2 linked regions of the Duganella zoogloeoides genome follow. The protein of the gene in region 2 interacts with the protein of the main gene of each other region in a pairwise test. Links are inferred from orthologs where the notes say so. Each region holds a gene or a part of one and is shown on either strand. Other genes may lie near its edges.

The links. Proteins that work in one complex are often made in the same cells at the same time.
Region 1: the proteins of SR858_RS21840 (region 2) and mtgA interact in binary tests that used the Escherichia coli proteins (3 or more experiments, as listed by UniProt). The link is inferred for Duganella zoogloeoides from one-to-one orthologs.

Annotation. Positions count from the first base shown.
Region 1 is NZ_CP140152.1:5,058,973-5,064,932, forward strand. What follows is about bases 1,660-4,629. They hold mtgA (monofunctional biosynthetic peptidoglycan transglycosylase), read right to left. Parts: upstream 3,526-4,629; coding sequence 2,794-3,525; downstream 1,660-2,793. Other genes in these bases: SR858_RS22355 (methyl-accepting chemotaxis protein), read left to right, coding at 1,660-1,731; corA (magnesium/cobalt transporter CorA), read right to left, coding at 1,739-2,704; aroE (shikimate dehydrogenase), read right to left, coding at 3,522-4,361; SR858_RS22375 (energy transducer TonB), read right to left, coding at 4,364-4,629. In the rest of the region: more of SR858_RS22355, read left to right, coding at 103-1,659; more of SR858_RS22375, read right to left, coding at 4,630-5,251; SR858_RS22380 (hypothetical protein), read right to left, coding at 5,357-5,960. UniProt on the Escherichia coli protein: Peptidoglycan polymerase that catalyzes glycan chain elongation from lipid-linked precursors. May play a role in peptidoglycan assembly during cell division in collaboration with other cell division proteins.
Region 2 is NZ_CP140152.1:4,952,969-4,955,968, forward strand. It holds SR858_RS21840 (peptidoglycan D,D-transpeptidase FtsI family protein), read right to left. Parts: upstream 2,389-3,000; coding sequence 613-2,388; downstream 1-612. Other genes in the region: SR858_RS21835 (UDP-N-acetylmuramoyl-L-alanyl-D-glutamate--2,6-diaminopimelate ligase), read right to left, coding at 1-616; ftsL (cell division protein FtsL), read right to left, coding at 2,385-2,660; rsmH (16S rRNA (cytosine(1402)-N(4))-methyltransferase RsmH), read right to left, coding at 2,657-3,000. UniProt on the Escherichia coli protein: Essential cell division protein that catalyzes cross-linking of the peptidoglycan cell wall at the division septum. Required for localization of FtsN.

The sequences.
Region 1 (5,960 bases), 110 kb from region 2 along the record:
TGCCACAAAAAAAGCAAAATAACCAATGTCGCCGCCATGCGGCCGCGTTTCCACTAGCCGCAGGTGCCTGAGGAAACGTATAACGTTTCCAGGAAGAAGATCATGAACGCATTCAAACAACTGAAAATCGGTACCCAGCTGTCGTTGGGCTTTGGCATGGTCACGGCGTTGATGCTGCTGCTGGCGGCGGTCTCCATCTTTGGCGTCACAGCGATCAACAATGCCTTCAAGCAGCAGGACAAAATCAACACTGAACACCTCGATCCGCTGGTGGAAACGCGCGAAGCACTGGCGCAAACCGGCCTGGCTGCGCGCAACGCCTTCATCTTCAACGACAAGGCGCAGGCAGCCAAGGAACTGGCCATCCTCGACGAGCAAAAGGCGATCTACCTGAAAGCGCTGGAAAAAATGACGCCTGCCTTTGCCGGCAACGCCCAGTTCGACAAGGTGCGCACCGGCTTGCTGACCATGGCCCAGGAACTGAACAAGCCGCGCAAGTTCCGCGAGGCCGATGAGATGGAGGCTTACGGCAAGTTCCTGGTCAACGAGTGCAGCCCGCTGCGGCGCCAGATCGTGGCCGACATGGCGGTGCTGCTCGACGCCGCCCAGAAGGAATCCCTGGCAGCGAGCGATTTGTCGGAACAGCGCGCCGAAAGCGCCCGTTTCTGGACCATCGCCCTGGCCGTCACCGCGTTCATTCTCAGCATTGCAGTTACCGCGATCATCAAGCACGTGCTACTGCGCCAGTTGGGCGGCGAACCGGCTTATGCCACCAAGGTGGCCAGCCAGATCGCCCATGGCGACCTGGCCGTGAAGGTGAACGTCAAGTCCGGCGACCAGAGCAGCCTGCTCTATGAAATCAAGAGCATGCGCGACAGCCTGGCCGCCATCGTCGGCAAGGTGCGCGAAGGGACGCACGCCATCGACACCGCCTCGAGCGAAATTGCCGCCGGCAACGAAGACATGTCGAACCGCACCGCGCACCAGGCCTCGTCGCTGGAAAAAGTGGCCACCGCGATGGAAGAGCTGACCTCCACCGTGCGCCAGAATGCCAGCAATGCCCAGCAGGCCAACACCCTGGCGCAGACCGCTTCGTCGGTGTCGGAACAGGGCGGCGTGGTGATGCAGCAGGTGACCGACACCATGGAATCGATCAACGAGTCGTCGAAAAAAATCGTCGACATCATTTCCGTCATCGACGGCATCGCCTTCCAGACCAATATCCTGGCGCTGAACGCGGCAGTCGAAGCGGCCCGGGCCGGCGAGCAGGGGCGCGGCTTTGCCGTGGTGGCGACCGAGGTGCGCAACCTGGCCCAGCGGTCGGCCTCGGCCGCCAAGGAAATCAAGGCGCTGATCGACGATTCCGTCACCAAAGTGGGCAGCGGCACCGAGCTGGTGTCCAAGGCCGGCATCACCATGCAGGAGGTGGTTATCAGCGTCAAGCGCGTGACCGAGATCATGAGCGAGATCAGCGTGGCCAGCGCCGAGCAGAGCATCGGTATCGAACAGGTGAACGGCGCCATCGGCGAAATGGACGGCATGACCCAGCAGAACTCGGCGCTGGTGGAAGAAGCTTCGGCAGCCGCCCATGCGCTCGATCAGCAGGCGTCGGCGTTGACCGAGGTGGTGGGAGTGTTCAAGCTGGACAGCGACACCGCCACCGTGCGCTCGGTAGCGCAGCGCCCCAGCGCACCGCAGCGCAGCACCAACCTGCGCCTGGCGCGCGGCTAGGTTCCGGTTACTTCAGCCAGCCCCGCCGGCGGAAGTACCAGAACGGCGCGATCGCGCTGGTGACCATCAGGGCCAGCGCGAACGGGTAGCCGGCCTGCCACTCCAGTTCCGGCAGCCACTTGAAGTTCATGCCGTAGATCGAGGCGATCAGGGTCGGCGGCAGGAAGGCCACGCTGGCCACCGAGAAGATCTTGATGATCTTGTTCTGGTTGATGTTGATGAAGCCGACCGTGGCGTCCATCAGGAAGTTGATCTTGTCGAACAGGAACGACGTGTGGCCGTCCAGCGATTCGATGTCGCGCAAAATCTGCCGCGCTTCCTCGAACTGGTCGGCGTTGAGCAGGCGTCCGCGCATCAGGAAACTGACTGCACGGCGGGTATCCATCATGTTGCGGCGGATGCGGCCGTTCAAGTCTTCCTCGCGCGCGATCGAGTTCAGCGCTGCAGCCGCGTCATCATCGGTGAAGTGTTTTTGCAACACGCGGCCGCTCACTTCTTCCAGGCTCAGATAAATGCCTTCGAGCGCGTCGGCCGAGTACTCGGCGTCGGTCGCGTACAGGTCCAGCAGCACGTCCATGTAATCGCCGATCGAGCCGGGCCGCGAACGGGCGCGCATGCGCACCAGGCGGAACACCGGCAAATCGTCGGTATGGACCGAGAACAGCATCTTGCGCGCCAGGATGAACGCGACCGTGATCACGCGCGACGGGCCGTCGTCTTCTTCCAGCAGAAAGTCGGTGCGCAGGTGCAGGTCGCCGTTTTCCGCTTCGTAGTAGCGCGCCGATGCTTCGATATCCTTGACTTCATCTTCGCCCGGCAGGGTCACGCCATAAATGGTCTTGACCCATAGCCGCTCGTCATCCGTCGGGTCGGTCAGGTCGACCCACACCGGCTCGGCGTTGACCAGGTCTTCGCGCGTGTCGATCGGTACCTGGTTGAGCCGGCCATTCTGGAGAACGAAAACATTAATCATGGGAGGGGAGCCTTCTGGAAACAGCGCAAGTGTACTCGGAAAGGCACTGGCTAAGCCAGCCTGCCCTGTTGGTTGGGCTGCATTTTATCTCACGGCACCTCTACGGCGTTCATGCGGGCCAGAATGGTGGACGTACGGCGGTTCAGGTAGCTGGTATCGCGGTGCTTGTCGTAGTAGCGCGGATTGGGCAGCATTACCGCCAGCCGGGCCGCCTGGCCGGCGCTGAGGTTGGCTGCGCTGGTGCGGTAATAATGGCGCGACGCCGCTTCCGCGCCAAAGGTGCCGGTGCCGAACTCCACCACGTTCAAATAAATTTCAAAGATGCGGCGCTTGTCCATCAGGGTTTCCAGCATGTACGTGATCACCAGTTCCTGGCCCTTGCGCACGTAGCTGCGCGAGCCGGACAGGAACAGGTTCTTGGCCAGTTGCTGGGTAATGGTGGAGCCGCCCGCCACCACCTTGCGTTTCTTGTTGTTTTTCTCGTAGGCCTTTTGCAAGGCCTCCCAATCGACACCCTCGTGCTCGGAAAAATTGGCGTCTTCCGAGGCGATAATGGCGCGCTTGAGGTTGTTCGAGATGCGGTTGTACGGCACCCAGGTCTGGCGGATTTCGGCCTTGGGATTTTTATCCTGCAGCACCGATTCCTGCTCGCGCATGAAGCTGGTCATGCCCGGGTTGTGATCGACCCACCACCAGATTTGCAGGAAGAAATATACCTGCACCACCAGTACCAGCACCACCGGCACGATGAACACCCACTTGACCCAGCCGAACCGGCCGCGTGCCGCAGCAGGCCTGGGCGATTTTTTGGCCGCCTTCATAGCTGCGCACGCAGCGACTGCAACACCGGCGCGGTGTCGGGATGGACGCCGCGCCACACGGCAAACGCCTCGGCCGCCTGCTCCACCAGCATGCCCAGGCCGTCGCGCACGGCCGCGCCATGGCTGGCGGCAAATTGCAGGAACACGGTCGGCTCCTTGCCATACATCATGTCCAGCGCCAGTGCGCCCGGGGCAAACACGGTGGCTGGCACCGGCGGCAATTCCGCAGAGAGGCTGGCGGCCGTGGCGTTGATCACCAGGTCGAACGCGGCATCGAGGTCGGCGTAGCCGCAGGCCGATACCACGCCGTCTCCGCCCAGCGCGGCAAACTGGTCGGCCAGCGCCTGGGCCGTGGCCACGGTGCGGTTGGCGATGACCAGCTGCGCGGGACGGTGTTCGAGGATCGGCAACACCACGCCGCGCGCGGCGCCACCGGCGCCCAGCAGCAGCACCCGGCGGCCACCGATCTGCATGCCGGCGTTACCGACGATATCGGCCACCAGGCCGGCGCCATCGGTGTTGTCGCCGATGATGCCGTCTTCGGTGAAGTGCAGGGTGTTGACGGCGCCGGCGGCCTGCGCGCGGATGGTCAGGGCATTCGCCACTTTGACGGCTTCGAGCTTGAACGGCACGGTAACGTTGGCGCCCTTGCCGCCCTCGGCGATAAAGGCGTGCACGGCGGCGGCAAAGCCGTCCACCGGCGCCAGCCGTTTTTCGTACTGCACGGCGTGGCCGGTCTGGGCCGCGTAGGCGGCGTGGATGTCGGGGGATTTGCTATGGGCAATCGGATTGCCGAACACGCAGTAGCGGTCCGCTGGCGCCGGGGTGGCTGTCATGATTATTTTGCTCCGCCGAGCATGTCGGCTTCCAGTTTATCGTCGCGGGTGAATCTGAAGGTGGTGACGATGACCCACAGGTCGTCGCGGTCGCTCGAGCGCATATTGGCCGGGAACTTGCCGAACGGCGCGGCGCGCCGGACGATATCGATTGCCGCCTGGTCCAGCGCCGGGTTCTTCGAGCTGGTGGTCACTTCGATCCCGCCTTCCTTGTCATAGATGGTGCCATCCTGAAATACGGGAATCGACAGCACCAGCTGGCCGTACAGCTTGCGGCCGTTTTTTTGCGGGAAATTCAGCGTACCGACGTCCTCGATGCGCTTTTGCAGGGTCTTGTAATACATGGCGTAGCCCACGCCCCGGGTGCTGGGACTCAGGAACGTCTTGCGCGGGCGCTTGTTCTGGTCTTCGATGGTTTCGCTGATTTCGGCGGCGCGGCGGGCAATCGCCTTGCTCGATTCGAGCAGGTCCGAGCCGCTGGCCAGCGGATCGGGCTTGGTGTCTTCGGTCACCTTCGGTACCGCAAACGGGTCCTTGCGCCTGACCTGGTTGAGCAGGTTGCGCTGCTGCTCTTCCAGCGCGGCAATGCGGCGCTGGGTGGCGACGATGCTGTCGCCGGTTTCCATCTTGCGCATGTCGGGCAGCGGCGACTTGGACCGGCCCTTGTCCACCGTGCCGCCGCCATCGAGATTGGCCTGCGCCAGCGCCTCGGCCTTGAGCGGCGGGTTCTTGTGCTTGGCGTTGACCAGGATGACTTCCAGGCCCGGATCGGTGGGTTTGACCGGGGTGGGCGGCGGCGCAACAAAGCGCAGGGCCAGCAACGCGGCATGCGCCAGCAGCGACACCGCGATCGCGATGGCCAGGAAACGATTGTGTTGTATGAACTTCACGCGGGCAGCAGGTCCATGACGTCGGGAAATGCTGAATTTTACGTGAAAGCAGCGCCGTACCGCCCAGTTTTTGTGGGCGCCATGCACACCCGCGCCAAATTCCCCTTAAAAGCCCGCTTCGCGCCACATCAACGCCGCCACGCCGCGCAGCAGGCGGGTACCGGGCGCCTCCCAGTCGGCGGCAATCACGACCTTGCCGCGCCAGTTGCGCCCGGCCAGCGCGCCAGCTGGATCGGTGACCTTGAAGGTGACCCGGTACACGGCTTTTTCCGGGAACCAGTGGCCCTGCTTTTCATGCGCCGTCACCGAGCCGCCGTGCTGGGCCGACCACATGCCGCTCGGCAGCATGTGGGTGGCGTCCTGGTCGATGCCGCTCACTTGCAGCCGCACGAACGGCCCTTCGAGGCCGTCCGGGTAAAAGCGCGCGCTGTCGCCCACGGCCACGCGGCGCACCGTGTCTTCGTCGAGGTAAGTGCTTGCTTCCTCGCCCTGATCGCCCACCAGCACCGCCACCCGTTCGTTCTTGCCCACCCACACGCCAGGCGCCAGCGCACCGTCGATATCGCGCAGGGTGCCGGCGAACGGCGCCACCGGGCGGTAGCGCGCGGCTTCTTCTTCCAGCAGCGCCAGCTTGGCCTCGGCGCTGGCCAGCTGTTCGCGCAGCACCATGCTCTGGGCACGCTGCTCGGCGTCGAAACCGGCGCCTTCG
Region 2 (3,000 bases):
TGGTAAACACGGCCACATCGAAATGCATGCCGGCCACGCGGTGCTGATCGAGGCCGATCGACGACACTTCGATGGCCAGCGATTTGGCGCCCTGCTCGCGCAGGCCGGCCAGGGTGCGCGCCAGCAGCACGGCGTCGGGCGTGGTGTAGCCGGTAACGTCGTAATCGACTTCGCCGCGGGCGCGGAATACGCCCACGCCCAGCGTGCCGACCACGGCAGCGAGTTCGCCACTGCGCGCCAGGGCCTGCCCCAGCCAGACGGCGCTCGAAGTCTTGCCGTTGGTGCCGGTCACGCCAACCGTAAACATGGCGCTGTCAGGCTGTGCGTAGTAGGCGTGGGCGATCGGGCCCGCGTGTTGTTTGAGATCGGCCACGCCGATGCTGGCGACACTGGCGCTGTCGGGCAGAGCACCGCCAGCGGCGTCGAACACCACCAGCGCGGCGCCGTTGGCCACCGCGCTGTCGATAAAGGCGCGGCCTTCGGCAAAAGCGAAAAACACGTCGCCCGGTTCCACGCGGCGCGAGTCCGAGGTCAGGCGGGCGCCAGGCGCCAGCTTGCGGATCGCGTCGGCGATGGCGGGTATTCCGGCCAACGGGTCGAAGTTTAAAGTCGTCACATGTTCCCCTGTGCTGCGGATTCAGGAATGATGATATGGGTCAGGTCGGAGTCCGGCGCCACGTTCTTGGCGCGCAGCGCCTGCGCGGCCAGTGCGGAAAACACCGGGCCGGCGACGTCACCGCCGTATTTGAGAGGGCCGCTCGGCTCGTCGATCATGACGGCAATGATGAAGCGCGGGTCCGACATCGGCGCCATGCCGACGAAGTTGCCGATGTACTTGGTGTGCGAGTAGCGGCCACCGATGAATTTTTGCGCGGTACCGGTCTTGCCGCCCACGCGGTAGCCGGGCACTTGCGCCTTGACGGCGGAGCCGCCCGGCAGCGTGACCATTTCCAGCATCTCGCGCATTTCGGCGGCGGTCTTGGGACTGATCACCTGGGTGCCGTGCGGTGCTTCGTGCACCTTCTGGAACGACAGCGGAATGATGTCGCCATCGCGCGCCAGCACCAGGTAGGCGCGCGCCAGCTGGATCAGCGACACCGACATGCCCTGGCCAAAGCTCATGTTGGCGTGTTCGATCGGACGCCACGATTTGTACGGGCGCACGCGGCCGGCCACGGCGCCGGGGAAGCCCCACTTGGGTGGCTGGCCGAAACCGAGCTTGGTGAACATTTCCCACAGGTCTTGCGCCGGCATCGCCATGGCGATCTTGGTGGTGCCGATGTTGGACGACTTCTGGATCACGGTCTGGACGTCGATCACGTGGTGCGGCGAGGTATCGTGGATGACGCGGTCGGCGATCACCATGGCGCCGTTGCCGGTGTCGATCATGGTGTGCGGCGTGACCTTTTTGGCGTCGAGCGCCATCACCACCGGGAACGGCTTCATCGACGATCCCGGCTCGAAGGTATCGGTCATCACGCGGTTGCGCAGCTGCTCGCCGGTGAGCTTGGAGCGGTCGTTCGGGTTATAGGTCGGATAGTTGGCCAGCGCCAGCACTTCGCCCGTGTGCACATCGAGCACCACGGCAGCGCCGGCCTTGGCCTTGAATTTTTCCACTGCGTCTTTCACCTGGGTGAAGGCGATGTACTGGATCTTGCTGTCGATCGAGAGCGTGAGATCCTTGCCGTCGTGCGGTTCACGCACCGAACCGATATCTTCGACGATGTGGCCCAGGCGGTCGCGGATCACGCGGCGCGTGCCGGGCTGGCCGACCAGGCTTTTTTGCTGGGCCAGTTCCATCGATTCCTGGCCCACGTCCTCCAGGTTGGTGAAGCCCACCACGTGGGTGGTCACTTCGCCCTGCGGGTAGAAGCGCTTGTATTCTTTTTCCGAGCCGATGCCGGTGATCTTGAGCTTGGCGATCTTGTCGGCCACGTCCAGCTCGACCTGGCGCTTGAGGTACACGAAGCTGCGGTCGGAGTCGAGCTTCTTCTGCAGTTCGGCATTGGTCATGCCCAGCAGCGTGGCCAATTCCTTGAGCTGGTCGGCCGGTGCGTTCTGCACGTCGTCCGGGTTGGCCCAGATCCCCTTGACCGGCACCGACGACGCCAGCACCTGGCCATCGCGGTCGGTGATCTTGCCGCGCGTGGCGGGCAGCACCAGGGTGCGGGCATAGCGGGCTTCGCCCTGCTTTTGCAGGAACTGGGTGGACATGCCCTGCAACCACATGGCGCGGCCGGCCAGCGCGGCAAACGCGAAGAACAACACGAACAGCACGACGCGCGAACGCCATACCGGCAGGCTCACCGCCAGTACCGGGTTCTTCGAGAACGGCACGCCCTTGGAGCGGGCGACCCGTGCGTTGTTCTGGTTGCCGCCGCGGCTCATTTCGATGCCTCGGGGGTCAGGTACTGCGTGCGCGCGGCGGTCAGCGCGGTCATGCCCAGGTCGCGGCGGGCGATTTCCTCGATGCGCGCGTGCTTGCCCAGGGTGGACTGGTCGAGCTGGAGCTGCGACCATTCGATGTCGAGCTGGCGCGCCTGCGACTGCGAGCGTTCCAGCTCGATGAACAGGTGGCGCGCCTGGTACTGGGCGTTGACCAGCGACAGGCCGCAGCCCACCAGCAAGGCGGACAGCACGATGTTGATCTTGCCGCTCACGCCGCGTCCTCGGGGAAAGGCAGGCGGCGCGCCACGCGCATTACCGCCGAGCGGGCGCGCGGGTTGGCGTCCACTTCGGCGTCGGACGGCTTGAGCTTGGCCAGCAGCTTGATCTCGGGCTGCGGCAGGTCCACGGCGCGGATCGGCAGGCGGCGGTCGGGCTGTTCGACATTGGCGCGGGCAGCAAAGAAGCGCTTGACCATGCGGTCTTCCAGCGAATGGAAGCTGATGATGGCCATGATGCCGCCCGGGGCCAGGCTGTCGTACGCCTGGTTCAGACCGATTTCGAGGTCTTCAAGCTCTTTATTGATGAAAATCCGGATAGCCTGAAAGGTGCGAG